DNA from 4 places in the Mesorhizobium marinum genome. Region 1 is predicted to be linked to each of the others. Evidence: predicted binding sites of a transcription regulator. Region 1 holds the regulator's gene; each other region holds the start of a gene.

The links. The regulator PhoB, encoded in region 1, activates phosphate uptake and scavenging genes when phosphate is short. The targets are predictions, from matches to a motif close to TGTCATNNANCTGTCAT.
Region 2: a site for PhoB is predicted at 4,918-4,934, ahead of ABUE31_RS02685 (BtaA family protein). Genes of this name have one in related genera too.
Region 3: a site for PhoB is predicted at 4,337-4,353, ahead of ABUE31_RS13410 (RNA degradosome polyphosphate kinase). Genes of this name have one in related genera too.
Region 4: a site for PhoB is predicted at 3,489-3,505, ahead of ABUE31_RS18690 (bifunctional 2',3'-cyclic-nucleotide 2'-phosphodiesterase/3'-nucleotidase). Genes of this name have one in related genera too.

Annotation. Positions count from the first base shown of each region.
Region 1 covers NZ_JBFOCI010000002.1:357,206-365,087, reverse strand. Annotated here, with positions in the region: gene pstC (phosphate ABC transporter permease subunit PstC) at 1-921, shown strand, start outside; gene pstA (phosphate ABC transporter permease PstA) at 918-2,231, shown strand; gene pstB (phosphate ABC transporter ATP-binding protein PstB) at 2,246-3,061, shown strand; gene phoU (phosphate signaling complex protein PhoU) at 3,096-3,803, shown strand; gene phoB (phosphate regulon transcriptional regulator PhoB) at 3,831-4,517, shown strand; gene ABUE31_RS07260 (vanadium-dependent haloperoxidase) at 4,631-5,950, shown strand; gene ABUE31_RS07255 (CRTAC1 family protein) at 5,953-7,578, shown strand; gene ABUE31_RS07250 (ROK family protein) at 7,602-7,882, opposite strand, start outside.
Region 2 covers NZ_JBFOCI010000001.1:577,073-584,954, forward strand. Annotated here, with positions in the region: gene ABUE31_RS02670 (alanine racemase) at 1-1,016, shown strand, start outside; gene ABUE31_RS02675 (glycoside hydrolase family 25 protein) at 1,948-2,811, opposite strand; gene ABUE31_RS02680 (class I SAM-dependent methyltransferase) at 2,974-3,624, opposite strand; gene ABUE31_RS02685 (BtaA family protein) at 3,624-4,868, opposite strand; gene ABUE31_RS02690 (peroxidase family protein) at 5,052-6,617, shown strand; gene ABUE31_RS02695 (cupin domain-containing protein) at 6,781-7,170, shown strand; gene ABUE31_RS02700 (hydantoinase B/oxoprolinase family protein) at 7,182-7,882, opposite strand, start outside.
Region 3 covers NZ_JBFOCI010000003.1:535,174-543,055, reverse strand. Annotated here, with positions in the region: gene mltG (endolytic transglycosylase MltG) at 1-437, shown strand, start outside; gene ABUE31_RS13435 (YicC/YloC family endoribonuclease) at 504-1,394, shown strand; gene gmk (guanylate kinase) at 1,398-2,051, shown strand; gene rsmA (16S rRNA (adenine(1518)-N(6)/adenine(1519)-N(6))-dimethyltransferase RsmA) at 2,068-2,895, opposite strand; gene ABUE31_RS13420 (SurA N-terminal domain-containing protein) at 2,924-3,862, opposite strand; gene ABUE31_RS13415 (zinc-finger domain-containing protein) at 4,016-4,261, opposite strand; gene ABUE31_RS13410 (RNA degradosome polyphosphate kinase) at 4,424-6,628, shown strand; gene ppx (exopolyphosphatase) at 6,625-7,882, shown strand, end outside.
Region 4 covers NZ_JBFOCI010000006.1:174,770-182,651, reverse strand. Annotated here, with positions in the region: gene ABUE31_RS18710 (outer membrane protein) at 1-809, opposite strand, end outside; gene ald (alanine dehydrogenase) at 1,036-2,154, opposite strand; gene ABUE31_RS18700 (Lrp/AsnC family transcriptional regulator) at 2,313-2,786, shown strand; gene ABUE31_RS18695 (5-formyltetrahydrofolate cyclo-ligase) at 2,788-3,372, opposite strand; gene ABUE31_RS18690 (bifunctional 2',3'-cyclic-nucleotide 2'-phosphodiesterase/3'-nucleotidase) at 3,580-5,583, shown strand; gene ABUE31_RS18685 (hypothetical protein) at 5,693-5,821, shown strand; gene ABUE31_RS18680 (Dabb family protein) at 5,901-6,188, shown strand; gene ABUE31_RS18675 (class I SAM-dependent methyltransferase) at 6,185-6,880, opposite strand; gene ABUE31_RS18670 (hypothetical protein) at 6,929-7,072, opposite strand; gene ABUE31_RS18665 (magnesium transporter) at 7,286-7,882, shown strand, end outside.

The sequences.
Region 1 (7,882 bases):
CGCGCGCGCAACAATGTCGAACGGATCGTCCTTTGGATGCTCATGGGCGCCTCGATGATCGCGATCCTGACGACGGTCGGCATCGTCTTCTCCATGCTGTTCGAGACGATCCACTTCTTCCGGTCCGTGCCTCTCCGTGAGTTCTTCTTCGGTACGGTCTGGGATCCGCGCTTCGCGGCCGCCGACGCTGTCGGAACCGAGGGCCAGTTCGGCCTGATCCCGCTGCTTGCCGGGACGCTCTACATCGCATTCGTCGCGATGCTGTTCGCGGTGCCGGTCGGCTTGATGGCGGCAGTCTACATGGCGGAATACGCAACGCCGCGTGTACGATCGACGGTCAAGCCACTGCTGGAAGTCCTCGCCGGCATCCCCACCATCGTCTACGGCTTTTTCGCGCTGGTCACGGTCGGTCCGTTCCTGCGCGACATTTCCACGGCGATCGCAGGGTTCACATTCATTCAGGCGCAGAGCGTTCTCACGGCCGGCATCGTCATGGGCATCATGCTCATTCCGTTCGTTTCCTCGCTATCCGACGACATCATCACCCAGGTTCCGCGCTCCATGCGCGACGGGTCGCTCGGCCTCGGCGCAACCAAGTCGGAAACGATCAAGCGGGTCATCCTGCCGGCGGCGCTGCCGGGCATCGTCGGCGCGCTGCTGCTGACGGCCTCGCGCGCCATCGGCGAGACCATGATCGTCGTGCTGGCCGCCGGCGTTGCGGCGAAGCTGACGATCAATCCGTTCGATGCGATGACGACGATCACGGTCAAGATCGTCAACCAGCTTACCGGCGATCTCGAATTCACGTCGCCGCAGACGCTCGTCGCCTTCGCGCTCGGCATGACGCTGTTCGTGCTGACGCTCGGGATGAACGTCTTTGCCCTCTACATCGTGCGCAAGTACAGGGAGCAGTACGAATGAGCGACGCCGCGATCTTCACCGGGGCCGCGCCCGCGAAAGCCCGGCGCGACATCGGCATCAAGCGGCGCTATGCCGCCGAGCAGCGCTTCCGTCTCTACGGGATCATCGCGATCGGCATCGGCATTTTCTTCCTGCTTGCGCTGATGGTGTCGGTATTCACCAAGGGCTACACGGCGTTCTGGCAGACGTCGATCGATCTGCCGATCACGTTCGACGCCGCCGTCATCGACCCCGACAACGAGCGGGCCAGCGACCCCAACGTCCTGCTGACGGCCAACTATCCCCGTCTCGCCCAGAACGCGCTGGTCGCGAAGCTCGGCATCGATCCCGGAAACCGCGCGCTGGTGAAGCAGGCGGGCGGGATGATATCGGCCGGCTCGCGCACTCAACTGCGCGACATGGTGGTGGCGGATCCGTCGATCATCGGGACAACGCGCAACGTCTGGGTGCTGGCCACCGCGGACGTGGATTCGGCGTTCAAGGGACAGGTCGACCTCAGCGTCGACGAGGCCCGCCGCAAGGTTTCGGACCAGCAGGTCGAATGGATGAACAAGCTTGCCGGCGAGGGCACGATCGCCCAGCGCTGGAATTCCGGCCTGTTCCTGTTCGGCGCGTCGAGCCGGCCCGAGACGGCGGGCATGGGCGTCGCCATCATCGGCTCCATCTACATGATGGTGATCGTGCTTGTCCTGGCGTTGCCGATCGGCGTCGCCGCCTCGATCTACCTCGAGGAATTCGCGCCGAAGAATCGCTTCACCGACCTGGTCGAGGTGAATATCAACAACCTCGCGGCCGTGCCCTCCATCGTGTTCGGCCTGCTCGGCCTGGCGGTGTTCATCAACTTCCTCGACTTTCCGCGGTCGGCCTCGATCGTCGGCGGTCTCGTGCTGACGCTGATGACGCTTCCGACCATCATCATCGCGACCCGCGCATCGCTGCGCGCGGTGCCGCCGTCGATCCGCTCGGCGGCGCTCGGCCTCGGCGCCTCGAAGATGCAGATGGTGTTCCACCACGTCCTGCCTCTGGCGGCGCCGGGCATCCTTACCGGCACCATCATCGGGCTGGCGCAGGCGCTCGGCGAAACCGCGCCGCTGCTGCTGATCGGCATGGTCGCCTTCGTCGCCGACTATCCGACCACGCCGCTCGACCCGGCAACCGCGCTGCCGGTGCAGATCTACATGTGGGCCAACGAGGCCGAGCGTGCATTCGTCGAACGCACCTCGGGCGCGATCATCATCCTGCTGGCGTTCCTGGCAGTCATGAATATCGGGGCGATCGTCCTGCGCCGGCGTTTTGAACGCCGGTGGTAATGGAGTAGAGGGATATGAACATGCTGACCGAAGCAGCGATCGAGAACAGGCTGTCGCCGATGTCGAACGAACGCGCTGTGAAGATGCAGGGCAGGGACGTCACGGTCCACTACGGCGAGAAGCAGGCGCTGTTCGGCATCAGCCTCGACATCCCCGAGAACCAGGTCACGGCCCTGATCGGTCCGTCCGGCTGCGGCAAGTCGACCTTCCTGCGCTGCCTGAACCGCATGAACGACACGATCGACGTCGCCAGGATCGGCGGCAAGATCACGCTCGACGGGCAGGACATCTACGACAAGGCGATCGATGTGGTCGAGTTGCGCGCCCGCGTCGGCATGGTGTTCCAGAAGCCGAATCCGTTTCCGAAGTCCATCTACGAGAACGTCGCCTATGGCCCGCGCATCCACGGACTGACGCGCAACAAGACCGAACTCGACGGCATCGTCGAGGAAAGCCTGAAGAAGGCGGCGCTGTGGAACGAGGTCAAGGACCGGCTCCACGAATCCGGCACCGGGCTGTCGGGCGGCCAGCAGCAGCGCCTGTGCATCGCCCGCACGATCGCGGTGTCGCCGGAGGTCATCCTCATGGACGAGCCCTGCTCGGCGCTCGATCCGATCGCGACCGCCAAGGTCGAGGAGTTGATGGACGAGCTGAAGCAGAACTACACGATCGTCATCGTCACCCATTCGATGCAGCAGGCCGCGCGCGTCTCGCAGCGGACCGCCTTCTTCCATCTCGGCGTGCTGGTCGAGGAAGGACCGACGGACACGATCTTCACGAGCCCGCACGACAAGCGAACGCAGGACTACATCACCGGCCGCTTCGGCTGAGCCGCCTGACCAGGTAACCGAAAGGCTCTCAACGATGGGCGAACATACCGTCACTTCCTTCGACGACGACCTGAACCACATCCAGCAGCTCATTCGCGACATGAGCGAACTGGCGGGCTCGATGGTCGGCGCGGCGATCCGCGCGCTCGTGACCTCGGACAATGCGCTTGCGCAGCGGGTCGTCTCCGATGACGCCATTATGGACGCACGCCAGCGCGAACTCGACGATCGTTCGATCGCGCTGATCGCCAAGCGCCAGCCGATGGCGCAGGACCTGCGCGCCGTCGTCGGCGCCATCCGCATGGCGGGCGACCTCGAACGCATCGGCGATCTTGCCAAGAACATCGCCAAGCGGGTCAGCGCCGTCGGCCACGGCGTCACACCGCGCAATCTTTCGCATGGCATCGAAGGCATGGCAGACCTGGTGCTGCGCCAGGTCCAGAGCGTCATCGAGCTCTATGTGGCTCGCGACGCCGACGGGCTGAGGACGCTGCGCACGGACGACGAGAAGATCGACGCCCGCTACACGGCGGTGTTCCGCGAACTCCTGACCTACATGATGGAAGACCCGCGCAACATCACGGCCTGCACGCATCTCCTGTTCTGCGCCAAGAATCTGGAGCGCATCGGCGACCATGTGACGAACATCGCCGAGAACGCCTACTATGTGGTGACCGGCGAGCAGTTGCCGGTGAGCCGCCCGAAGCTGGACGAGACCCAGCTCTCGGTGCTGGCCGAATAGCGCGACGACAGGAGGCATCCCAAGGTGATCGCTCCGAAAGTCATGGTGGTCGAGGACGAAGAGCCACTCGGCGTTCTGCTTCGCTACAATCTCGAGGCCGAAGGCTATCAGGTCGAGATCGTGACGCGCGGCGACGAGGCGGAGATCCGGCTGCAGGAGCACGCGCCCGACCTGCTGGTTCTCGACTGGATGATCCCCGGCATTTCCGGCATCGAGCTTTGCCGCCGCCTCAGGATGCGCCCGGAGACGCAGCGCCTGCCGATCATCATGCTGACGGCGCGTGGCGAGGAATCCGACCGGGTGCGCGGCCTCTCGACGGGCGCCGACGACTATCTGGTCAAGCCGTTCTCGACGCCGGAGTTCATGGCCCGGGTTCGGGCGCTGCTGCGTCGCGCGAAGCCGGAGGTGCTGTCCTCCGTGCTCAAGGTCGGCGACATCATGCTCGACCGCGAGGCGCACAGGGTCTACCGCAAGAAGAACGAGATCAAGCTCGGCCCGACCGAATTCCGGCTGCTTGAATTCATGATGCGCCATCCGGGCCGCGTCTTCTCGCGCAGCCAGCTTCTCGACAACGTCTGGGGCGAGACCATCTACATCGACGAACGCACCGTCGACGTTCATGTCGGCCGGCTGCGCAAGGCGGTGAACAACGGCCGGATGCCGGACGTGATCCGCACCATCCGCGGCGCCGGCTACGCCATCCGCGACGACTGATCCGCTCCTCCCGCGACGGTCTGCAGCGCAGCGCCCTTGCCGCGCCAGCATGTCCGGTGCATATTATTCCGAGCGCCGAAAAAAATAGCAGGCGGCGCTTGAGGGAGGAGTCCATGCGTTCATTCGCCCGCATGCTTGCGGCGCTTGCCGTGGCTATGCTGGCCTGGTGCGCGGTGCTGCCTGCCCAGGCGGCGGCGCGCCCGACGTCGCAGGAGATGCTGCGCGACTGGTACTATCTGATGAACGAGTTGGTCCGGCATACCGCGACCTATTCGCCGCCCGTGGCGAGCCGTTCGTTCGGCTATCTCGGCGTCACCGCCTTCGAGGCCGCCGTTGGCGGGTCGGACAGCCTGGTGTCGCTTGTCGGCCAGTTGCAGGGGCACACGTCGGTGCCTCAGCGCGAACCGGGAGCGATCTATGACGAGGCGGTCGTTACCAGCGCGGCCATGTCGGACGCGATCGTCTATTATTTCGGCAATACCGGTCCTACCGGCCAGCGCGCGATCAGGGCCGCGCAGAAGAAATGGCGGTCGATGGTCATCGACGGCGTGCCCGAGGATGTCGTGGCGCGCAGCGAAACCTTCGGCAAGGCGGTGGCCGCCAGCATCCATGAATGGTCGATGGATGACGGTGGCGCGACCGTCACCAACATGGGTTTTCCTGAACAGCTTGACCTGCCTGCCGGCGAGGACAAGTGGGTGCCGACGAGCGCGATCCGCCAGCAGCAACTGCCGCTGTTGCCGGGCTGGGGCAACAACCGCACCTTCGCGACGCCCTCGGGCTCGACCTGCGGCACGCCGGGCAATCCGCCCTACAGCACCGAGCCCGGATCGCAGTTCTACCAGGAGGCGATCGAGGTCTACGAGACCGCAAAGAGCGCCACGCCTGAACAGATCGCCATTGCCCGCTTCTGGTCGGACGACCCGATGCTGTCGATGACCCCGCCGGGCCACTGGATATCGATCGCGCTGCAGGTCGCGGAGCAGGCCGATCTTTCGCTCGACGACACTGTCGACCTGCTGGCGCGCATGGGAGTCGCGATGTCGGACGCGTTTGTCGGCTGCTGGCATGACAAATATGCCTTCAACCTCATACGCCCGGTCACCTACATCAAGAAGGTCGTCGACCCCAAGTGGGAGCCGATCCTGAACACGCCGCCCTTTCCAGAGTATCCGAGCGGCCACAGCACCGTCTCCGGCGCCATGGACGCCGTGCTGACCGCGTTTTTCGGCGACAACTACGCATTCGAGGACAAGACCGGCTCGCCCGACGGACGCAACCCGCGCAGCTTCAAGAGTTTCCGCGCGGCCGCCGACGAGGCCGGCATCTCGAGGATGTACGGCGGCATCCACTTCCGCTCCGCCATCGTGGACGGCCTCGAGCAGGGCCGCTGCATTGGCGGCTATACCAACAAGCTGAGGACGAGGAGATGACGATGCGCCTCGGATTGTGCGGGTTTGCCGTCGTGCTGGCGTGGGCAGGGATGTCGGCCGCGCGTGCCGAGGAGCCGTTGCCCGGCGCCCCCGCTCCCGTCGTCCCGAGCTTCGTCGAGGAGACGGCCAGCGCCGGAATCGACAATGTCTACAAGGGCGAGTGGGAATATATGGTGGGCGGCGGGGCGGCGTCCTTCGATTGCAACAGTGACGGCTATCCGGACCTGTTGCTTGCCGGCGGCGAGCAGCCCGCCCGTTTCTATCGCAATGCGAGCAAGCGCGGCGGCGTGCTTGCGTTCACGGTAGAACCAAGCGGCCTCGAACTGGACAAGGTCAGCGGCGCCTACCCGCTCGATGTCGATGGCGACGGCATCACCGACATCGTCCTGCTGAGGGTTGGCGAGAATGTCGTGATGCGCGGTCTTGGCGGCTGCAAGTTCGAGCGCGCCAACGAAGCCTGGAGTTTTGCCGGCGGCGATGCGTGGTGGACGTCGCTCTCCGCGACCTGGGAGAAGGGGGCCGGTTGGCCGACCATCGCGGTCGGCAGCTACATCGACCGGCGCGAGGAAATCTCCCCCTGGGGTTCGTGCACCGACAACTGGCTGCTTCGTCCCGCCGCCGGGGCGCGGGGCTTTGACGCGCCCATCGCTCTGAAGCCGAGCTTCTGTCCTCTGTCGATCCTGTTCACGGACTGGAACCGTTCGGGCACGCCATCGCTGCGCGTCTCCAACGACCGCGAATATTACGAGGGCGGCCAGGAGCAGATGTGGAAGGTCGAGCCGGGCAAGCTGCCGGCGCTCTATACCGCGGACGAGGGCTGGAAATATCTGCGCATCTGGGGAATGGGGATCGCCAGCTACGACCTCGATTTCGACGGATATCCGGAATATTTCCTGACCAGCATGGCGGACAACAAGCTGCAGACGCTTGCCGTAGTTCCCAAGGACGGATCGTCGCCCAAGCCGGCCTATGCCGATGTCGCCTATCCCAGCAACGTCACAGCGCACCGGCCGTATTTCGGCGACGATCTGAAGCCGAGCACTGCCTGGCATACGCAGTTCGAAGACGTGAACAATGACGGGCTCGTCGACCTGTTCATCGCCAAGGGCAATGTCTGGGACATGCCGGACTTCGCGATGAAGGACCCGAACAACCTGCTGCTGCAGACAGTCGGCGGCAAGTTCGTGGAGGTCGGCGACAAGGCCGGAGTCGCCAGCGTCGAGCAGAGCCGGGGCGCGGCGCTCGCCGACTTCAACCTGGACGGTCTTGTCGACCTTGTCGTCGTCAATCGCAATTCACCGGCGCAGATCTGGCGCAACACGACGGCGGGCGCGGGCGGCTGGATCGGGGTGAAGCTCGAGCAGGATGCGCCGAACCGCGACGGCGTCGGCGCGTGGATCGAGTTGCGTTGCGAGGGCATGCCGGTCATGCGGCGCGAGGTGACGGTGGGCGGCGGACATGCCGGCGGGCAGGCCGGCTGGTGGCATTTCGGCCTTGGCGTCATCACCTCGGCCGAGGTGCGTGTCCTTTGGCCGGACGGAACCGCCGGCGAATGGCAGCCCGTCGAAGCCGGGCGCTTCTATGTCCTCAGGCGTGGCGAGGCGCCGGTTCCTTTCGACCCTGCCTGACGCCGACGGCGCTCGCACGCCGGTCAGGCCACCGCCTTGCCGCCGCCTTCGGCTGGCGCCGGTCCTGCCGCGAATACCTCCAAATCGACGAAGGCGAGCGCCTGCATGGCGCAGCCTTCCCTCATGAGCGGCAACTCGTCGGGGATGATGTCGAATGGAATGGGGTCGGGGTGCTGTCCGCCGGCGGTCTCGGCGATCGCCTTGCGGATCGAAGGCTCCAGCAGGTCGAAGGTAGCCGCCCCGGCGCCGACGAAGGCCACCGGCGCCGGATCGATCAATGCAAACAGGCTGCCGATGCCATAGC
Region 2 (7,882 bases), on a different contig from region 1:
TCGCGTCGCCCGGCGAATTTGCAGCCGTGCGCGCCGTCTCCGAGACCGCCGAGATGCTCTACATGCACCCGGTCAAGGCGCAGTCCGACATCAGGCTCGCCCTGGAAACCTACGGCATCCGCGTCATCGCGATCGACCACGAGGACGAGATCGCCAAGCTGACGCGCGTGGTGCGCGCGCTCGACATCGATCCGGGCTCGCTGACCGTTTTCGTCCGGGTCCAGACGAAGGGCCACGCGGCGTACGAACTGTCGAAGAAGTTCGGGGCGGGACCGGCGAGCGCCGTGGAACTGGCCGAAAGGCTGAACCGCACCGGCTACAAGGTCGGGCTCTGCTTCCATGTCGGCAGCCAGATCGAGGATCCCGACACCTACGAGCGGGCGCTCGCGTCCGCCGACTGGGTGCGCAACCGGCTTTCCTTCGACCTTGCCGGGCTCGACGTCGGCGGCGGCTTTCCGGCCGAGTACGGCAGCGACCCGAACCGCAAGCGCGTCGAGATGCCTTCGCTCGGGCAGATCATGTCGCGCCTGTCGGGCGACATCGTCGAGTACGGCTTCGACCGCATGCCGCTCGTCGCCGAACCCGGCCGCGTCATCGTCGCGCGCTGCCTGTCGCTGATCGTGCGCGTGCTGCTCAGAAAGGGCAGGCGGCTCTACATCAACGACGGCATCTGGGCATCGCTGTCGGACTCATGGACCGGCAAGATCACCCTTCCGGCCCGCTTCATTCCCGATCCGGCGATCCGCTCGCGCAACGGCCAAGAGAAGAACATCGTGCCGTTCAAGGTATGCGGCGCGACATGCGATTCGGTCGACATCCTGTCGCGGCCCTTCTGGCTGCCGGAAACGGTCGATACCGGCGACTGGATCGAGATCGGCCATATCGGCGCCTACTCGCTGTCGCTCAGGACCCGATTTAACGGCTTCTATCCCGACACCTTCGTCGAGATCACCACGCCGTTCGACGAGGGCGACGCGCCGCAGGGGTTTGCGAGCCTGGAGACGATGGCGGATTAGGGGAATAGGGGAATAGGGGAATAGGGGAATAGGGGAATAGGGGAATAGGGGAATAGGGGAATAGGGGAATAGGGGAATAGGGGAATAGGGGAATAGGGGAATAGGGGAATAGGGGAATAGGGGAATAGGGGAATAGGGGAATAGGGGAATAGGGGAATAGGGGAATAGGGGAATAGGGGAATAGGGGAATAGGGGAATAGGGGAATAGGGGAATAGGGGAATAGGGGAATAGGGGAATAGGGGAATAGGGGAATAGGGGAATAGGGGAATAGGGGAATAGGGGAATAGGGGAATAGGGGAATAGGGGAATAGGGGAATAGGGGAATAGGGGAATAGGGGAATAGGGGAATAGGGGAATAGGGGAATAGGGGAATAGGGGAATAGGGGAATAGGGGAATAGGGGAATAGGGGAATAGGGGAATAGGGGAATAGGGGAATAGGGGAATAGGGGAATAGGGGAATAGGGGAATAGGGGAATAGGGGAATAGGGGAATAGGGGAATAGGGGAATAGGGGAATAGGGGAATAGGGGAATAGGGGAATAGGGGAATAGGGGAATAGGGGAATAGGGGAATAGGGGAATAGGGGAATAGGGGAATAGGGGAATAGGGGAATAGGGGAATAGGGGAATAGGGGAATAGGGGAATAGGGGAATAGGGGAATAGGGGAATAGGGGAATAGGGGAATAGGGGAATAGGGGAATAGGGGAATAGGGGAATAGGGGAATAGGGGAATAGGGGAATAGGGGAATAGGGGAATAGGGGAATAGGGGAATAGGGGAATAGGGGAATAGGGGAATAGGGGAATAGGGGAATAGGGGAATAGGGGAATAGGGGAATAGGGGAATAGGGGAATAGGGGAATAGGGGAATAGGGGAATAGGGGAATAGGATGGAGTTCCCTTACTCCCCTATCTCCCTTACTCCCCTACGATCACGTCGTGTTCTGCTTCAGCCACTTGCGCCACTTGGCCATATCGCCGTTGAAGACGTTGATGTCGGCGTTGCCCGTGATGCCGGGGACGACGCCGGTGCCGGTGTACTGCCAGAAGGTGAACGGGTGGTCGCCGTACTTGTCGGTCGGGTGCCCGGCGACGGAGCGCAGCCAGTAGGGATAGCCGCGGAAGGTCGAAAGGCCGTTGTCGTCGAAGAAGTCGATCGAGGTGTAGATGATCGGTTTCTTGCCGTAGTGCCTCTCGACGATCGACAGGAAGGTCTTCATCTCGCTGCGCACGGTCGCCGCGTCTGGACGCGTCTTGCAGGTCGGCGAATCCGGGTTCCACTCCATGTCGAGGACGGGCGGCAGCGACGCGCGCTCCTTCGGCACGTTCTCGATGAACCAGCGCGCCTGCTCGGAAGCCGGGCGGCAGAAATAGAAGAAGTGATAGGCGGCGCGCGGCACGCCGGCGGCCTTGGTGTTGCGCCAGTGCTCGTCGAAATAGTCGTCGATGCGGTCGCCGCCCTCGGTCGCCTTGATGAAGGCGAAGGAAACGCCGCTTGCCTTGGCCTTGTTCCAGTCGACCGAGCGCTGGTATTTCGAGACGTCGGTGCCGTGCACGGCATAGTGCCACGGCGCGCCGCCCTCCCACTCATGCGGGTCGGTGTCGGAGAAGCGCGGATGGCTGACCGAGACCTTGGTCGATGTCGTCGCCGGGGTGGTCGACGGCATGATGTCGTCCATCGACGAACAGCCGGCGACCGCAAGCACGAGGCCCGAGGCGAGGCAGCGCGGGCCGAGCAGCCGGATCGCCCGACTGCCTGCCGAAAGCAATGCGCCCCAGTGCGACCTCTCCAGCATTCGTCCCCGACCCCCGGCGGTGCGTCCTGCCCGCGCTCGACCGGCGAAGTCCTGAACCGTCATGGTTGATTTTCGGTTGACGGGACGACGACCGGTTGGGCGAATCCTGCCTGTTCAAACACGGCAAATCAATGGCGAGACGGTGTCGGGGAGGCTCGACCGCTAGCGTTTCGTCGCCACGGCATGCACGGCATAGCCGCGGAAAAGGGAATCGAAACAAAGCGTTGCATCGACGCGCCGGCATTCCGATTCAAGCACTTCACGCAGGGAATCACGCGGCGTGACGTGGAATTTCGCCAGCCATGCACGCAGCGCCGTCCTGAACCAGGCCGGCAGGCCTTCCTGCCGGCCGAAGTCGACGATATGCAGCGAGCCGCCCTCGTCGAGGGCAGCCAGCGCCGCGCGGATCGTCCGCTGCCAGTCGGGAATCATCGACAGGGAGTAGGAGACGAACACGCGGTCGAAGCCGGCGCGACCGAACAACGCCGCCGGGTCGAAGGCGGTGGCGTCGCCGCGCGCCAGGGCGACGCGCCCGGAAAGGCCGCGCCGGCCGACGGTCGCGGACGCCGTCGCCAGCATCTCGGCGGAAATATCGAGCCCGTGGAAGCCGGCCTGCGGGAAGGCGGCCGCCGCCTGCACGAGATTGCGGCCGGTGCCGCATCCGAGCTCGAGCGCCGCGCCGCCGTGCTGCAGGTCGAGGCCGGCGATGAGCCGGTCGCGGCCGAGCAGGTAGTATTTCCGGGTCAGGTCGTAGACATGGCGCTGGTGGCGGTAGACGCCGTCCATCAGGTCGGCATGCGGCAGCGCGCTCATCAGGCCGCGCGCCTGTAGAGGTGGAAGCCGCCGTAGATCGCCGAGCGGTCTCGCGACAGGTATTCCAGCGATTCCTTCTCGGCGTATTGCCACTGCGACAGAAGGGCGTCGGAGACGCGGCCGGGCAGGACGCTTTCGGCGGCGGCGGTGCGGAAGATCACGCGGGCGCCCGGCGCGGCGGTGCGGGTGATCTCGGCCCACAGCGCGTTGAGCTGCGCATCGCTCATCCAGTCCTGCGCGTCGAGCAGCACGAAGCGGTCGACCGACGCCGCCGGCTTCTTCGCCAGCAGTTCGGTGAAGTTGACGTGGTGCACGGCCACGCGGCCGGCGTTCTGCCTGACCGTGGCGTAGTTCGCCCGGTCGAGATAGGCGGGCAGCGCGCCCTCGCCGGGCGAGGGATAGCGCCGCGCGAACGCCTGCCACGCGAAGTAGTTGTCCCTGAGCGGGAAGTCGCAGGCGAGCTTTTCCAGCCGGGCCTTCAGCACGCCGGCCATCGAGCCGTCGCCGGTGCCGATCAGCGCGTCGTATTGCGCCGGCGGGATGCCGAGGCCGAACAGCGAGGACTTGCGGGAGAGCACGAGCCGCAGCAGCTTCTTGTCGAAGATCGGGGCGAGGCGCTCCTCGAAGAAGCGGCGCTGGCTGTCGATGTCCCCGGCGTCGAGCATGTCGCGCGGGTCGATGCCGAACATCCTCGCCGTGCGGTGGCCGGCGGCGATGAACAGGCCGAGCAGCCCGGTCGCGTAGAAATTGGCGTCGAAGGTGGCGATGCGGCGGCGACCGCGCCAGCTGCGCTTCTCCCAGTAGCGGCGTGTCGCGGCGTCGAGATGCGGCGCCAGGAAACGATCGTAGGCGGCCGAGTTCGTCGCGTTTCCGGCTTCGCCGAAGAAGCGGAAGAGGTCGGCCTGCGCCGGAAGGTGCATGACGGCCGCGAGCTTCAGGCGGTTCAGCGCGATGTGCGCGGTGTTCAGGTCCACAGCGTCGATGTGGGCGGGCGAACGCGTGAGGTAGGCGAGCACGTTGCAGCCGCCCGACGCGATGGTGACGATGCGATGGCCCTCGAGCAGGTCCATGGCCTGCATGTCGACCTCGGGATCCTCCCAGATCTGCGGGTAGACGAGGCCGCTGAAGAGCAGCGCGAACAGGCGCTCCGAAAAGCCTGCCCGCGATAGCGCCCGGTTCTGGTAGACGGCCTTGCCGAGCTGGCGGTTCCGGCGAAAGCCAAGCTCGCTGGAAAGGTCGGTCATGACGGGCGAATCTCCCATTTGCCTATCCGCAAGCGGGTATCGTGACGCCGTGACAGCTGCGTGACGGTCCGGAAATCGCGTACAGCCTTGGATTGTTGCTTTCGTTCTTTACAATCTATAGATGTATATCTACGTAAGGTTGCAGGGACTTGCAACCTGCGCCGTTCACGGTCGGAGGGTGTCGTGGCTACTTCCAAACATGGTTCCGCCGTGCGCGGAATGGACAACGTCCCGCATTCGAGCATCCGGGACCAGCGCTTCGGGCGCATGTTTCGCTATCTGCCGGCCGCCGACTATCCCGAGTCGGCGCTTGTGGAACTCGGCGAGACGGTTGCCCATGGCGAGTTCGCCGAGCGGATCGCGGCCGGCGTCGAAGTGGACACTGCGCTGAATGAAACGGACGAGAACGAGAACACGGCGATCCCCTCGGGCTACACCTATCTCGGCCAGTTCATCGACCACGACATCACCTTCGATCCGATGTCGTCGCTGGACCGCTTCAACGACCCCGACGCGCTCCAGGACTTCCGCACACCGCGCCTCGACCTCGATTCCGTCTACGGGTCCGGCCCAGACGACCAGCCGTTCCTCTACGACAGCGACGGCAAGCACCTGCTGCTCGGCGATGACAAGGATTTCGACAAGAGCAGGAACAGCGGTCCCGACCTGCCGCGCAACACGGCGAACCCGCGCCGCGCGCTGATCGGTGACAAGCGCAACGACGAGAACCTGATCGTCTCGCAACTGCACGCCACGTTCCTGCGCTTTCACAACAAGGTTTTCGGGACCGAGGCCGGCGGCGACTTCGACCTCGCCCAGCAGATCGTGCGCTGGCACTACCAGTGGATCGTGCTGCACGACTTCATTCCGCGCATCGTCGGCCCGCAGACCTATCAGGAGGTGATCGGCGGTCCCGGTGGCATGCCGGTGCACCGGTTCTATGACGCCAAGGGGCGCTACGCGTTCATCCCGGTCGAATTTTCCGTCGCCGCCTATCGCTTCGGTCATTCGCAGGTCCGGCCGAGCTACGCGCTGAACCGCATCGTCAGGGGCCCCAACCCGACCGAGCAGCCGTTCGGCGGCGCCAAGGCCAGGTTCCACCGGATTCCCATATTCTCGCTGATGGACGTCGCCAAGAACCCGCTCGCCAACCTGAACGGGTTCAGGGAACTGCCCGACTTCTGGGCGATGGACTGGGCCTTCTTCTTCGATGGCGTGGCGCCGCATGGCGGAGCGCCGGACGGCGCGATATTGCCCCAGCCGTCCTACCGGATCGACACCACGCTCGTTGACCCGCTGACCAGCCTACCCGACAGACAGAACGAGATGAACCGGGCGCGCCGCTCGCTGGCGACGCTGAACCTGCTGCGGGGCTGGCGCATGGGCCTGCCTTCCGGCCAGTCGGTGGCTCGCAAGATGGGGCTCGATCCGCTCGGCGACGACGTCCTGTTCGACCATCCCGATCCCGCTCGCGCCGCGGCGCGCAAGGCACTGCTCGACCATTCGAAGAACCGCATGGCGGGCAGTTGCCCGCTCTGGTTCTATCTCCTGCGGGAAGCGGAGGTGCTGGCGGGCGGGGCACATCTCGGGCCGGTGGGCGGCGTCATCGTGGCGGAAGTCCTTTCAGGCCTGATCCTCGAGGATCGCTTCTCCTTCCTCGCGCAATGGCCCAACTGGCGACCGACGCTACCCGGCGCCACGCCCGGCCAATTCACCATGGCAGACCTCATCAACTTCACCAACGCCTGAGGCCCGTTGACTGGCATGGCGGCAATCGTCGGCATGTCAGTTGGCATGCACGGTCGCCGCGCCTATCTTCCGCCCTCCGCATGGGCGAGGGCGCCCGCGCTTCCACCCCAGGATCGCGCCGCGCCTCCCTTGCCTGCCTCTTTGTCTGGCCCGGAGGTCAAAATTGTCCCGAAAAGACTTCGATCCCACGACGGTCGCTCCCGACGGTCGGGAGCCGTCAAAGGCGCGGCTCTTCGACGGCACGGCCGATGGTCCGCATCGCGGCTCCGTCGACGGCGAGGTCCTGGGCACGCGTGTCACGGTGCTGACCTACGGCAACGACGAGCCGGGAGTCGGCCCGCCGCTGCATGTGCATCCCTATGACGAGGTGTTCGTGGTTCAGCAGGGCCGCGCCCGCTTCTTCGTCGGCGACAAGGTGATCGACGCCGAGGCCGGCGACACCGTGCTGGGTCCCGCCGGGCTGCCGCACCGCTTCGTCAACCTCGGTCCGGGGCGCCTGCAGACCCTCGACATCCATCTGTCGCCACGCTGGATCCAGACCAATCTGGAGTAGCGGGCCGCGCCTCAGGAGGCTCCGAAACCGCCCGCCGTCGGCGTGGTGACGATGACAGCCTCGCCCGGGTGCAGCACGGTCTGGTCGCAGGCCTTCAGCGTCTCGACGCGGCCATCGAGGCGGCGCACCTCCGTCCGGCCGACCTCGCCGCTGCCGCCGCCTTCCAGCCCTTCCGGCGGCCGGCTGCGATGCGAGGACAGGATCGCGCACTCCATCTTCTCGAGGAAGCGGACGGTGCGCCTGGTTCCGTCGCCCGCATGCCATCTGCCCTTGCCGCCAGATCCTTCGCGGATGCGGAAGTCCTCGAGCAGGACCGGGAAGCGCAACTCCAGCACCTCCGGATCGGTCAGCCGCGAGTTGGTCATGTGGGTATGGACGCCGGAGGTGCCGTCGAAGCCGCGCCCGTCGTTCATGCGTCCGGCCGGCGACCCCGAGCATATCGTCTCGTAGTACTGGTATTGCGCGTTGCCGTAGGTGAGGTTGTTCATCGTGCCCTGCGCGTTCGCGAGCGCGCCCATCGCGCCGAAGATCGCATTGGTGACGTGCTGCGAGGTCTCGACGTTGCCGGCGACCACGGCTGCCGGGTAGGCGGGCCTGAGCATGCAGCCCTCGGGGATGACGATGTTGATCGGCCTGAGGCAGCCGGCGTTCATCGGGATGTTGTCCTCGACCATCACGCGGAATGCGTAGAGGACGGCCGCGCGCGCCACCG
Region 3 (7,882 bases), on a different contig from region 1:
ACGAACGCTCGCGCGTGGCGGCGGTCTTCATCAACCGGCTGAACAAGGGCATGCGGCTGCAGTCCGACCCGACCATCCTGTACGGGCTGTTCGGCGGCAAGGGCCGGCCGGCCGACCGTCCGATCTACCAGTCCGACATCGACAAGCCCACGCCCTACAACACCTACGTCATCAAGGGCCTCCCGCCCGGGCCGATCGCCAACCCAGGCCGGGAGTCGCTTGAGGCGGTCGCCAATCCCTCGAAGACGAAGGATCTCTACTTCGTCGCCGACGGCACCGGCGGCCATGTGTTCGCGACGACACTCGACGAGCACAACGAGAACGTCGCGCGCTGGCGCGCCGTGCAGCGGAAACGGGCGCAGGAAGCCGCCGAGGCGGAAAAGGCGGCCAACGCCGACGACGGGACGGGCACGGCGCCCGGAGCCACAGCGCAGTAAGGTCCTCGCATGGCGGCCGCGTGCGGTCGCCGCGGGCAGCGTCATCGGGGCAGGGGGACAGTCATCATGACCTTGCAGAGCATGACCGGATTTGCGCGTTCCGTTGCGGATCACCAGGGCGCGGCGATCGCCTGGGAGGTCAAGTCGGTCAATGGCAAGAGCGTCGAGCTGCGGCTTCGTCTGCCGTCCGGCTTCGAGCGGCTTGAGCCGACGGCCCGGCAGGCGGTCCAGCGCCGTTTCTCGCGCGGCAGCTTCCAGGCGACCCTGACGGTCGGGCGGGCTGGCGGGCTGCAACCCCAGCCGGTGGTCAACGAAGCGTTCCTCAAGGACATCGCAGGGCTGGCGCAGCGCCTGCAGGAGGGTTTCGGCGTCGCTCCGGCAAGCGCTGACGGCCTGCTGGCGCTGCGCGGCGTGCTCGACGTGCCCGAGCAGTTCGAGAGCGAGGAGGCGAAGGCGGCGCTCGACGCGGCGCTCATGGGCGCGCTCGATGCTGCGCTTGCGGACCTCGAGGCGGCGCGCAGGCACGAGGGCGATGCGCTCCGCCTGCTACTGCTTGGCCATGTCGATACGATCGAAGCGCTGACGCAGCGCGCCGAGGCGGATCCTTCGCGCGAGCCGGCGGTGATCCGCCAGCGGCTTGCCGAGCAGGTTCGCATGCTCATGGACGCGGCCGTCGGGCTCGACGAGAGCCGGCTGCATGCGGAAGCAGCCTTCCTCGCCACCAAGGCGGATATCCGCGAGGAGATCGACCGGCTGAAGACGCATGTCGCCTCCGCGCGTTCGCTGCTCGGCTCGGGCGGCGTGGTCGGCCGCAAGCTCGACTTCCTGGCGCAGGAATTCAACCGCGAATCGAATACGCTCTGCTCGAAGTCGAACGCGGCCGCCGTGACCACGATCGGGCTGGAACTGAAGGCCGTGGTCGACCAGTTCCGCGAGCAGATCCAGAACCTGGAGTAGCAGATGACCGCCATTGACGTCGGCTCCCGCATCCGCAGACGTGGCCTGATGCTGGTCCTGTCGTCGCCGTCGGGCGCCGGCAAGTCGACCATCGCGCGCCTGCTGCTGGAGAGCGACAAGGGATTTGAACTGTCCGTCAGCGTCACCACGCGGCCGCGCCGCGGCAGCGAGATCGACGGCGTACACTATCATTTCCGCACCATGCGCGAGTTCGAGATCCTGCGCGACAATGACGAACTGCTCGAATGGGCGGAGGTGCATGGCAATTTCTACGCGACGCCGCGCGCGCCCGCCGAGAAGGCGATGGCCGAGGGCCGCGACATGCTGTTCGACATCGATTGGCAGGGCGCCGAGCAACTGCGCGAAAAGATGCGCGGCGACATAGTCTCGATCTTCATCCTGCCGCCCTCGATGCGGGAACTGAAGGCCCGCCTGACGCGCCGCGCCGAAGACCAGGAGGCGGTCATCGCCAAGCGCCTCGAGAACGCCCGCGACGAACTCGAACACTGGGGCGAATACGATTTCGTCGTCGTCAACAACGACCTCAACCAGTCGTTCCCGGAAGTCCGCTCGATCGTCACCGCAGAGCGCCTGCGCCGCGATCGCCGGCCGGGCCTGTTCGACTTCGTCTCGGGACTGCTCGACGAGAAGGTGTAGCCTGTCGCGCTCCGGCTCAGAGCGCGTTTGCCAGCCGGACGAACTCTTCGACGTCGAGCGTTTCCGCGCGCCGCGTGCCGTCGATGCCGGCGGCCTCGAGCAACCGGTCCCCGCCAAGGCTTTTCAGGCTCTGCCGCAGCATCTTGCGGCGTTGTCCGAAAGCCGCCTCCGTGACCCGGCCAAGCGCCTTCACGTCGGCGGGAAGCGGCGTTTCCCTAGGAACCAGATGCACCACGGAGGACGTCACCTTCGGCGGCGGGGTGAAGGCCTGCGGCGGCACGTCGAAGGCGATCCGAGCCTCGGTGCGCCATCCCGCCAGCACGCCGAGGCGGCCATAGGCGTCCGATGCCGGTTTGGCGACGATACGCTGCGCGACCTCGCGCTGGAACATCAGCGTCATCGACTGGTAGAAGGGCGGCCACTGCGGCAGCGTCAGCCAGCGCACCAGGAGTTCCGTGCCGATGTTGTAGGGAAGGTTGGCGACGATCCGCGACGGGGCGCCGTCGGCGAGCGCGGCGAAATCGGCCTTGAGGGCATCGCCCGACACGACCTCCAGCCGGCCCGGATAGTGGGCGGCGACCTCGGCCAGGGCGGCGAGGCAGCGCTCGTCGCGCTCGATGGCCACCACGCGCCCGGCGCCATGCATCAGCAGGGCCCGCGTCAGCCCGCCCGGACCCGGGCCGACTTCGATGACCGTGGAGCCCGACAGCTCGCCCGCGGCGCGCGCGATCTTGCCGGTGAGGTTGAGGTCGAGGAGGAAATTCTGCCCGAGCGATTTCCTGGCCTGCAGGCCATGGCGCTCGATCACCTCGCGGAGCGGCGGCAGGCCGTCGATGCTCGTCACGCGGCCCCCCGCTCGTTCAAGGCAAGCGTCAGCGCTTGACGATCTTGGCCTTCTCGCGAAGCTCTTCGGTGTATTTCTTGCTGAGCTCTTCGGTGCTCTTGTCGCCTTCCGCGCCGCCCTCGGCCTGGAAGGTCAGCTTGGCGACACGATCGTCCGAGACCTCGCGGCTCGAGCAGATGCCGATGAACTCGACGCCGGCCGGCGTCTCGCGCACGGCGGTCGTGCCGCCGACCTTGGTGTTCTTGATCTGATCGGCCCAGTCGGAGGGCAGTTCCGGCGCAAGCTTGCGGCCGAGGTCGCGCACCGTCACATCGATCAGGCCCTTGGCGAACTGGCGGGTCGTGTTGCAGCCGCTGAAGCGCGCCCGCATGGCCTCGGCCTCGCGCTTGCGCTGGGCGATCTTGCCGCGTTCGTTCTGGGGAACGACGAAGATCACCTGCTGGAGCATGTATTCGGTCGCCGACGGTTTCGCCCCGCCCTGCTGCAGCATGCGGCGAACAACGTCCTGCTCGCTCATCGCCTTGCCGCGGCCACGCCGGCTGAGCGCCTGGCTCCAGCTCATCTGCGAGCGGATGAACTCCTTGAAATGCGGCTTCGTCACGCCGCTCTGGTTCATGATGCCGTCGAGCTGCTTGACGGTCATCTTGTTGGACTTGGCGAAGTTGTTGTAGGCGGCGTCCACCTGGTCGTCGGTGACCGTGATGCCGAGCCGGCGCGCCTCCGAAAGACGCAGCGCCTGGTCGATCATCTGCTTCTCGGCCTCCTCGTTGAGGTTGCCGCCGCGCCGCTGGACCTTCAGGAAGGCCACCCGCCGCTGGATGTCGTAGGATGTGATCGGAATCTGGTTGACGATGACCTTGATTTCGCTCGCCGCCGCCGGTGTCGACATCAGCGCCACGCCGCCCGGCGATGCCGCAATCATCAGCGCCACGGTCGCCGATGTCAGGCATTTCCTCATCGAAAACATCTGGATAGTCCCGTCCTCACCATCTTTCGCCCGTTTGCATTCCATGCCCGTCCTATGCGGCGAAAGAATGTCGGGTCTTGTTGCGTTTTGCCTGCCGTCGAGGCAGGCGAGGCGTCTCGCCACCCTAGCACGTTTTCAAGCCGATGCGGAGCCTCAGGCGGCCCGGTCGAGGTAGAGGCGCCCGGCCGGTCGAGTCTCGTCGGCCTTGAGCGACGGATCGTACCGGTAGAGCGTCGAGCAGTACGGGCATACCTTCTCGTCGTCGGCGCCCATGTCGAGGAAGACGTGCGGATGGTCGAACGGCGGGTTCGCGCCGACGCACATGAACTCCTTCACGCCGATGTCGATCGCCGCGTCTCCGGCGTCATTCTGGAAGTGGGGAATGGATCCACCCGCCATGTCGTGCTCCTCAGCATCTGCCTGCCGTACTGGCCGTTAGCGTTTGTCGCATAACCTTATGCTTTGCAAGCCGCGTGAAATCAAACTGTCGCAAAAGCCTGTCAGAGGGTAGATTGCGCCGGATACCGGCTGCCGAAGCAGGAAAAAGGGGTCGAGGACCATATGAGTGAATTGAAGCCGGCCCAGACGGAGTTCACGGCCGTTGCCACCGCCGACGACATCCCCGGCAACCCCGACCGCTTCGTCAACCGCGAATTCTCCTGGCTTCAGTTCAACCGTCGTGTCCTCGAGGAGTCGCAGAACGCCTCGCACCCGTTGCTTGAGCGCGTCCGCTTCCTCTCCATCTCCGCCGCCAATCTCGACGAGTTCTTCATGGTCCGGGTGGCAGGCCTTGCCGGCCAGGTGCGCGAGGGCATCGTGGCGCGCAGCCCCGACGGCCGCACGCCCGAGCAGCAGCTCGAACAGCTCCTGGTCGAAGTCGGTCGCCTGCAGGAGGACCAGCAGAAGAGCCTGTCCGACCTCTTCGGGCTGTTGCGCAAGGAAGGCATCGAAAGCATCTCGGCCGACCAGCTCGCGAAAGACGAGCTGTCGTGGCTGGAGGAGCATTTCCTCGAGCAGATTTTCCCGGTGCTGACGCCGCTCTCAATCGATCCGGCGCATCCGTTCCCGTTCATCCCCAATCTCGGCTTCTCGATCGCGCTGCAACTGCGCCATCTCAAGGACGGAGAAGGCATGACCGCGCTGCTGCGCCTGCCGACGGCGCTTAGGCGCTTCATCAGGCTGCCCGACCGCAAGTCGCAGATCAGGTTCATCCCGATCGAGGAGACCGTGGGCCTGTTCATCGGCAAGCTGTTTCCGGGCTACGAGGTCAAGGGTTCGGGCACGTTCCGCATCATCCGCGACAGCGATATCGAGGTGGAGGAGGAGTCCGAGGATCTCGTGCGCCTGTTCGAGACGGCGCTGAAGCGCCGGCGGCGCGGCTCGGTGATCCGCATCGAGTTCGACAGCCAGACGCCCGAGGAACTGCGTGACTTCGTTGCCGGCGAACTCGGCGTGGCCGGCAACCGCGTCAGCGTCCTCACCGGACCGCTCGCCGTCAGCCAGATCTCCGAGGTCGTGGCGGTTCCGCGCGACGACCTGAAGTTCACGCCATACAATCCGCGCTTCCCGGAGCGCATCCGCGAGCATGGCGGCGACTGTTTCGCGGCCATCCGCGAAAAGGACATCGTCGTCCACCACCCCTACGAATCCTTCGACGTCGTCGTGCAGTTCCTGCGGCAGGCGGCGGCCGACCCCGAAGTCGTCGCCATCAAGCAGACGCTCTACCGCACTTCGAACGACAGCCCGGTGGTGCGCGCGCTGGTGGACGCGGCGGAGGCGGGCAAGTCGGTGACGGCGCTGGTCGAACTCAAGGCGCGCTTCGACGAGGAGGCGAACATCCGCTGGGCGCGCGACCTCGAGCGCGCCGGCGTCCAGGTCGTGTTCGGATTCCTCGAGCTCAAGACGCACGCGAAGATGTCGCTGGTGGTGCGCCGCGAGGACGGCAAGCTGCGCAACTACGTGCACCTCGGGACCGGCAACTACCACCCGATCACCGCCCGCATCTACACCGACCTGTCATTCTTCACGACCGATCCGGGGCTGGCGCGCGACGTCGCGCAGATCTTCAACTTCATCACCGGCTATGCCGAGCCGACCGCCAACATGAAGATCGCGCTGTCGCCCTACACGCTGCGCAGCCGCATCCTCGACCACATCGCCGGCGAGATCGAGCACGCCAGGGCGGGCCGGACCGGGCGCATCTGGATGAAGATGAACTCGCTGGTGGACCCGATCGTCATCGACGCGCTCTACGACGCCAGCCGGGCCGGCGTCGAGATCGACCTCGTCGTGCGCGGCATCTGCTGCCTGCGTCCGCAGGTGCCGGGCCTTTCCGAGAACATCCGCGTCAAGTCGATCGTCGGGCGCTTCCTCGAGCACAGCCGCATCTTCTGCTTCGGCAACGGGCACGGCCTGCCGTCGGACGAGGCGATCGTCTACATCGGCTCGGCGGACATGATGCCGCGCAACCTCGACCGCCGCGTCGAGACCCTGGTGCCGATCACGAACACGACCGTGCACGAGCAAATCCTGGGCCAGATCATGCTCGGAAACATAATGGACAACCAGCAAAGTTTTGAAGTATTGCCCGACGGCACCTCGCGGCGCATCACGCTCGACGAGGGCGAGGAGCCGTTCAACGCGCAGGAATACTTCATGACCAACCCGAGCCTGTCCGGAAGGGGCGACGCGCTGAAGTCCCACGCGCCGAAGCGGATCGCCCAGTTCAAGCGTCGTGCGAAGTCGAATTCGTCCAAGGCCGGATGATAGCCCTTTCACAGGGGCGGTTGCAGGACCGCAGGCCGCTTTCCATCGTGGACATCGGATCGAACTCGATCCGACTGGTCGTCTATGAGGGCATTGCGCGTTCGCCGACCGTGCTGTTCAACGAGAAGATGCTGGCCGGCCTCGGTCGCGGCCTTGTCTCGACCGGCAGGCTCGATCCCGACGCCGTCACGCGCGCGATGCAGGAGTTCCGGCGTTTCCGCGCGCTGTCGGAACAGGCCGGCGCCGAAGAACTGCATGTGATCGCCACCGCCGCGGCGCGCGAAGCCGAGAACGGCCACGACTTCATCCACCGCGCCGAACAGGTTCTGGGCACCGAGATCCGCATCCTCTCCGGCCGCGAGGAGGCCTACTACTCCGCGCTCGGCGTGATCTCCGGCTTCCATGCGGCCGACGGGATCGCCGGCGACCTCGGCGGCGGCAGCCTCGAACTGGTCGACGTGACGGGCGAAGCGATCGGCGACGGCATCACGCTGCCGCTCGGAGGCCTTCGCCTGCAGGACATGGCGAAGAGCTCCTTCGCCTCGGCGACGAAGATCGTGCGCGAGCAGATCGCACGCGCCGAGCTGCTCCACGCCGGCAGGGACCGGCACTTCTACGCGGTCGGCGGCACCTGGCGAAACCTCGCGCGGCTGCACATGAACACCACCGGCTATCCGCTCGCGGTGATGCACCACTACGAGATGAACATCGCCAGTTCGGTTCCCTTCCTGCAGAAGGTCGCGCGCGGGGAAATCGACAAGATCAAGGGCATCGAGGGCGTGTCCAAGGCGCGACGCGCGCTGCTGCCCTACGGCGCGATCGTGATGCTGGAGATCATCGCGGCGATGCAGCCGTCCAACATTTCAGTCTCGGCGCTCGGCGTGCGCGAGGGGTTCCTGTACTCGCTGCTGAGCGAGGACGAGCAGCGCATCGACCCGCTGATCTCGGCGTCGGAGGAACTCGCCCTGCTGCGCGCCCGCTCGGTAACGCATGCGCGCGAGCTGGTTGCATGGACGGGCGAGGCGCTGGCGGCATTCGGCATCGCCGAGAGCGACGACGAGGTCCGCTACCGGCAATCGGCCTGCCTGCTCGCCGACATCGGCTGGCGCGCGCACCCCGAATATCGGGGCACCCAGTCGCTGAACATCATCGCCCACGCGTCGTTCATCGGGGTCGACCATCCTGGCCGGCTGTTCCTGGCGTTGGTCAACGCCTTCCGCAACGACGGCGTGTTCAGCGACACCATCGCGCCGG
Region 4 (7,882 bases), on a different contig from region 1:
CCGAAGATGCCTTCACCGCCGAGCCCGTTGAACTCGCCGCCCAATTCATAGACGCCGGCTCCCGCGCCGAGCGCGCCGCCCACGTAGAAGCCGGTCCAGTTGTAGGCCGGAACCTCGAACGACGCTCCGCCGCCATTGTTCATGCCGAAGCGGTAGTTGGCGCCCACGCGGAAGGTATGGCTGGACACGTCCGAATCGAAGATTCCGTCGGGAGCGCCGAGGTCCTCGAGGAGGTTGTTGGTGCCGAACTGGGTGAAGCGGTATTCGGTCTTCAGGGTCCAGTTGCCAGCGACGGCCGTCTCTACGCCGACGCCGAGGAAGTAGCCGTCGCGGTCCGAGTCGAGATCGCTGCCTGGACCCATGAAACCATCGATCTCGCCCTTCTGCCAGGCGTAGCCGCCGAGCATGTAGCCAAGGGTCGAGGGCGTCAGCAGATATCCGGCGCGCAGACCGAGATCGAATCCATAGGTGTCGGACGCCGATGCATCGGATCCGAGCCTCGTCTCGACGCCGCTGTAGTGTACGTCCGCCAGAGCGCCGAACAGGAACCGGGGCGAGACCATGTAGTCGTAGCCGACGGTCAGTTCACCGAAGACGCCTTCGGCGCCGAAGCCGTCCAGGTAACCACCGCCGAGCCCGCTCAGCCTAGCGACATTGGCGCCGGCACCAACGCCCAAGCCGACGTAGAAGCCGCCCCAATTGTAGCCTGCTACCGGCGCCTCCTCGACGACCGCGTCCGCCGCGTGGACCGCCGAAGCGATCGCCACCGCCGATGCCGCGCCGAAAAGAATCTTTGTCAGTTTTGTCATATGCCACCCGCCCATGCGTTATTTCCGCAGGACATGTACGCGGGTCGCGGCTTCAGGGCTGTAACAAAACTGCCACAGCCGCACGCTTCTCGAAAAAGCGTCGGATCAGGGGCAGGAAATCGAGCCCTTCAGGACACTTAGCTGGCTTGGGACGGGCAATTCAAATTCTCCCGGGCAAGAACGAAACGCCCTCCGAGGAGGGCGATTCGATGCACCGGAAAACGGGTCAGGCGGCCACCAGCGCCGCCTTCGGCTCGGCCATCTCGTAGCCGAGGGCTTCGGCCACCGCGCGGTTGGTGACGCGGCCCTTGTGGACATTGAGCCCGTTCCGGAGATGAGGCTCGTCCAGCAGCGCCTTGATGCCCTTGTCCGCCAGCTGCAGCCCGTAGTGAAGCGTGGCGTTGTTCAGGGCGTGCGCAGATGTCACCGGCACTGCGCCCGGCATGTTGGCGACGCAGTAGTGGATGATGCCGTCGACCTCGTAGGTCGGGTCGGCATGGGTGGTCGCATGCGACGTCTCGAAGCAGCCACCCTGGTCGATCGCGACGTCGACCAGAACCGCGCCCTTCTTCATCCCCGACAGCATTTCGCGCGAGACGAGTTTCGGCGCGGCTGCGCCGGGAATCAGCACCGCGCCGACCACGATGTCGGCCGAGAAGCACTCTTCCTCCAACGCCTCGATGCTGGCGTAGCGCGTGTGCACGCGCCCGTTGAAGAGGTCGTCGAGCTGACGCAACCTGGGGATCGAGCGGTCGATGATCGAGACGTCGGCGCCGAGGCCCGCCGCCATCTTGGCCGCATGCAGGCCGACGACGCCGCCGCCGATGACCGCGACCTTGCCAGGCGGCACGCCGGGCACGCCGCCAAGCAGCACGCCGCGGCCACCATTGGCCTTCTGGAGCGCGGTCGCGCCCGCCTGGATCGACAGGCGGCCAGCCACCTCGGACATCGGCGCGAGGAGCGGCAGCCCGCCGCGCTCGTCCGTGACGGTCTCGTAGGCGATGGCCGTGACGCCCGATGCGAGGAGGCCAGCGGTCTGGTCCGGATCCGGGGCCAGGTGCAGGTAGGTATAGAGGATCTGGCCCTCGCGCAGTTGCACCCATTCGCCGGGCTGCGGCTCCTTGACCTTCACGATCATGTCGGCCTGGGCAAACACCTCCTCGGCCGTCCTGGCGATCCTTGCGCCGGCGGCGCGATAGACGTCGTCGCCCGCGCCGATGCCGGCGCCCGCTCCGGTCTCGATCAGCAGTTCGTGGCCGTGCGCGACATACTCGCGGACCGCGCCGGGCGTGAGGCCGACGCGATACTCATGGTTCTTGATTTCCCTGGGGCACCCGACGCGCATGCGAATTCCTCCTTCTGGCCGTTTGGGCCATGCTCCCTGTATGGTCGCGATTAGAACAGAAGTCGCACCGAACGTGTTTGCGAATGTCGTTGCGCCGAAGGGCAGAAAAGCGATATTCGTTGCACGAAATCCCGCACGCTTCGCAGAAGGTTCGAATATTGCCCCTCGACAGGATTGATATCGCCATTCTTGAAGCCCTGCAGAAGGACGGGCGCATGTCCAACGCGGCGCTTGCCGAGACCGTCGGGCTGTCGCAATCGGCCTGTTCTCGTCGCCTCGACAACCTGGAGAAGTCCGGTGTCATCCGCGGTTATCACGCAAGGCTGTCGAACGCGGCACTCGGCCTGCAGATGACGGTGATCGTCCACATATCGCTCTCCGGCCAGTTCGAGAAGACGCTGTCGGAATTCGAGGCGGCGGTAAAGCGCTGCCCCAACGTGCTGTCCTGCCACCTGACTTCGGGCGAACACGACTACATCCTGCGCATCGCCGCCCGCGACCTGCCGGACTACGAGCGGATCCACAAGGAGTGGCTGACCGCCATGCCGCATGTGACCAGGATCAATTCATCCTTTGCTCTGCGTGAAATCGTCGACCGCACGACGATGGGCATGAAGCCGGAACTCGCATAGCTCAGACGGTCACCACCTCGTCCATCGGAATGTCGTGCGGCTGGGGATATATCGTGGCGATGTGCTGGCTGGCGTAGCCGACGCCGACGACCAGCGGCTTTGTGGGCAGGGAGGCCAAAGTGCGGTCGAAGAACCCGCCGCCATAGCCAAGCCGGAACCGCCGGTCATCCACGCCGACCAGCGGCGCGACAACCACGTCCGGAATCACCGGATCGCCCTCCGCGGGAACGGGAATGTTCCAGACGCCCTTTTCCAGCCGGTCGCCCGGCCGGTATGCGCGGAACACCAGGGGCTGCGCCTTGGCGATGACGACCGGCAGCGCGGCGACGCCGCCGCGCCCGGTCACCGAGGCTGCCCAGGGACGCAGGTCGGGTTCGCCCCGGAAGGGCCAATAGAGGCTGACGGTGCGGCCGGCGACATCGCCTATCAACGCGTCGAGGCGCTGGGCGATGGCGACGGAGAACCCGGCGCGACGGTCGGCCGGTATGGCCAGCCGCTCGCCGATCAGGCGCTCGCGCTCGGCCTTGCGCCAACGGGCGATTTCGGGCCAGGGCGGCATGTGCTGGCGACCTGCGTCATGATCCATATGCAAACGTTCCTCCCGTGAGCCACCCAGCATAGCGCGCCCGCCATCCGCCGGCTTGCGCATCGGCGACATGGTCGCGGACAGTGCGGCGATCACGCTTTCGTGCGCCGGCAAAGTTTCATGCCGGCGTCACGCGGATCTGCTGGACTTGCCAGGGCGGCGAGGCGATGCTGGCGCAAGGCATCGCTTCCTCACGAGGAGAACACCATGTCCGAATTCCCCCGCACCGATATGTCCCCGCTGTCGCGCCGCGCCTTTCTCGCCGCCACGGCATCGGCCGGCGCGCTGGCGGTGCTGCATCCGTTCTCCGCCCGCGCGCAGGCAAACCAGGCGCATCTCCGGATCATGGAGACGACGGACCTGCACGTGCACGTCTTTCCCTACGACTACTATGCAGACAAGCCGAACGACACGATGGGCCTTGCGCGCACGGCCTCGATCATCGACGCGATCAGGGCGGAGGCGACCAATTCGATCCTGGTCGACAACGGCGACTTCCTGCAGGGCAATCCCATGGGCGACTACATCGCCTACCAGCGCGGCATGAAGGACGGCGACGTCCACCCCATCATCAAGGCCATGAACACGCTTGGATACGACTGCTCGACGCTCGGCAACCACGAGTTCAACTACGGCCTCGACTTCATGTTCAAAGTACTGGCCGGCGCGAACTTTCCCTTCGTCTGCGCCAACCTGACAAAGGGCCAGCTGGCCGGCGACCCGACAAAGGACGAACTGTTCCTGAAGCCCTACGTCATCCTCGACAGGATGGTGAAGGATGGCACCGGCGCCGAGCATCCCGTCCGCATCGGCCTCATCGGTTTCGTCCCGCCGCAAGTCATGACCTGGGATTCCAGGCACCTGACCGGCAAGGCGGTGACCCGGGACATCGTGAAGGCCGGCGAAGCCTGGGCGCCGCAGATGCGGGAGGAGGGCGCGGACATCGTGGTCGCCCTGTCGCATTCCGGCATGGGCGAACCGGCCTATGTCGAGATGGCGGAAAACGCCTCGCTTGCGCTCGCGGGGGTCGCCGGCATCGATGCGATCGTCACCGGCCACAGTCACCTCGACTTCCCCGGCCCGAAATTCCAGGCGAAGGACGGCACCGACATGCCCGGGCTGGACGGCGCAAAGGGGCTGGTCAACGGCAAGCCTGGCGTGATGGGCGGCTTCTGGGGTTCGCACCTCGGGCTGATCGACCTCCTGCTCGAGCGCGACGGCAGCGCATGGAAGGTCGTGGGGTCGACCAGCGAAGCGCGTCCGATATCGAGGCGCGTCGACGGCAAGACCGAGGCGTTGGTCGAGAGCCGCGTGGAGGTCGAGGATGCCGCGAAGGCGGAACACGAGGCCACGCTCGCCTATGTGCGCACGCCGGTCGGCAAGACCTCGGCGCCACTCCATTCCTATTTCGCGCTGGTCGCAGACGACCCGTCGGTCCAGGTCGTCTCACAGGCCCAGACCTGGTACATCAGGGATATGCTGAAGGACACCGGCTACAAGGACCTGCCGGTGCTTTCCGCGGCCGCGCCGTTCAAGTCCGGCGGGCGCGGCGGTCCGGACTACTACACCGACGTTCCGGCCGGCGACGTGGCGATCAAGAACGTGGCCGACCTCTATCTCTACCCGAACACCGTGCAGGCGGTGGCGATCACTGGCGCGCAGGTCGGGGAATGGCTGGAAATGTCGGCCGGCATCTTCAACACGATCGAGCCAGGCAAGGCCGATCAGCCGCTGATCAACCCGGAATTCCCATCCTACAATTTCGACGTCATCGACGGCGTCACCTACCGGATCGACCTATCGCAGCCGCCGAAATACGGTCCGAAGGGCGAGGTGCTGAATGCCGCCTCGAACCGCATCGTCGACCTTATGTTCGAAGGCAAGCCGATCGACCCCGCCCGGGAGTTCGTGGTGGCGTCAAACAATTACCGCGCCGGCGGCGGCGGCAACTTCCCGGAGATCAATCCGTCCAAGGTGATCTTCCAGGCGCCCGACACAAATCGCGACGTCATCGTGCGCTACATCGTCGAGCAGGGCACCATCAATCCGTCGGCCGATGCCAACTGGAGTTTCGCGCCCGTCGAGGGCGCGTCGGCGATCTTCGACACCGGCCCGAAAGCGAAGGAGCACATAGTCGACGTGAAGGCCGTCACGATAGAGCCCGCGGGCGAGGGCGCCGATGGTTTTGCGCGCTATCGCATCATCCTCTAGCAGGGAGCGATGTGCGCCGGGCAGCGAGTGCGGGCCGCCTTGCGCCGCCGGCACGGGTTGTCTGCCCGGTCGAAAAGGCGGATGTTCCTCCGATCACGGGAAGCACGCCATGCGCTACGTCATTGGAATTTGCATCGTGACGGCATTCCTCATCTGGGATGTCGGCTACAACGACGGCCGCTACATCACCGCCACGGTGATGGAGTTGAAGCGGCTGACGGCGATGGTCGGGGCCTGACCGGCCCCCCCGTGTAATTCCGCCGCGTTGACCGCGATCCTCCGGGCTCATAAACAGCCGCCATGTTCCGGAGGCCAAGGTGATCAGGCACATCGTCTTCTTCAGCGCGAAGCGGCATGAGTCCGCCGAGGCGGTACGGTCGGGGCTCATGGCGCTCGGCGCCATCCCGCATTCCAGCGTCTTCGAGGTTTCGCTGAACACCAAGGTCGATCCGCTCTGCGACGAGGTCGACGTTGTCGTCTACGCGGAATTCGCGGACGCGGCGGCGCTCGCCGCCTACAAGGCGCATCCGACCTATGCCGAGACGACGGCCCGGGTCAGGCCGTTGCGCGAGTTGCGCCTGTCTGCCGACGTTGTCGCCGGCTAGGCTGACGGCCCGGCAAAGAGGCTGACGGAGGCGCCGAGCCGCTCGACGATCCAGCGATGGCGCCCGGCCGACCGCGGCAGCAGGAACGCTCCCTCGGATTCGCTGGTGACCGGATCCTCGCCGCGATAGGCAAGCACCGGCTGGTCGGGGATGTAAGCGGCGAAACGCTTAACGACGTCGGCGCCGTAGACGCGCCAATGGCCGTGCTTCTCCGGTTTCGGGAAGCCCCAGTCGCGCGTCACCTCCTCGCGGAAAGGATCGGGGAAGGCGAGGTAGAGCATGCCGTCGGAAGAGACGATGCGGAGCAATTCGTTGAGCGCCGCGCGGTCGTCGCCGACATGTTCCAGAACGTGCGAGCAGATGGCGATATCGTAGGCGGCGTCAGGCCGGTCGATTGCCTGGATGTCGAGGCCACCGGGTTCCCCGTAGACCGAAAGCTCGTGCGAGGCGAACCAGGACGCATCGACGGTCGGATCGGGGCTGAACTGGATCGCCTTCCAGCCGGCGAAGGTCTCGACGCCCAGCCGATCGAACATGATGCGGAATATGCGGTGGCGCTCGAGCGACTGGCACCCGGCGCAGCGTGGCATCGCGCCGTTGGGCGCGGTGCGCCCCTTGGGGCCCGGGCCGAACACCGTGCCCGCGCAGATCGGGCATTGCGGTTGGCCGAGCGCAGCGGCGTATGCGGTCATGGAACTTCCTTCGGGGGTGTTTCGGGCAGCGGCAGCCTGGCGCCGTGCTTAGTCATATTCGCCGGGCACGCAAAGGCCGCTGTCGACCGAGCGCGCATCGCAGGTCTTTGGCTTGGTGCCGTAGTCGGTTTCCTTTTTCGTCGACTGGCATGCGGCCAGCAGCGCGACGACGAGCAGAAGGACGAGCCGCATTTGTTTCTCTCCCTGTCGCCATCGCGCCGATGCGCGTGGCAAGAGCCGGCATAACCCGCGACAGGCGTTGGCGACAAGCCGAAAGGATCGGCGGAACGGGCTGGTCCGAGCCCCATGCGACCGATCCCACCGCCAATTTCCCTTGCTGAACGGCTTGCCGCTCTGTCAATCTCGACTGGTACGGCCGTGGCGCTGATGTTCGGAGAGCATTTGATGAGCGGGCAACATGACGAAGACCTCGCGGCGCTGGTCCGCGCCTTGCGGGCGCGCGTCCCCATGGACGCCGCCGATATGCTGGCCAAGGAATCACCGGAACGCATCGCCGAGGTGCTGGCCGAACTGCCACTGGTCCTGGCCAACCACATCAAGGCCTACCTGCCACCGGAACTGCGGTCCCAGGCGTCGGAGGCGCTGAGCGATATCGTCGAGAACACGGTCGGCGAGATCATGGAGCCCGCGCTGGCCGTGCTGCCGCAGACGATGACTGTGGTTGAGGCGATCGCCTACCTGCGCAATCACGAGACGCCCCGGCAGATCACGTACCTCTACGTCACCGATGCCGAAGAACGGCTGGTTGGCCTGACGGTCATCCGCGACCTGCTCCTGGCAGACGCCGAAGAGACGCTGGGCGACGTGATGCTTCCCGAACCCTTCGCGCTGCGGCCGGACATGGAACTGGCCGTCGCCGACAAGGCGGCCATCCACCGTCACTATCCGGTCTATCCCGTGGTCGACGCCGACCGGCGCGTGATCGGCATCGTGCGCGGCTGGCGGCTGTTCGAGCGGCAGGCGATCGAAATCAGCGCGCAG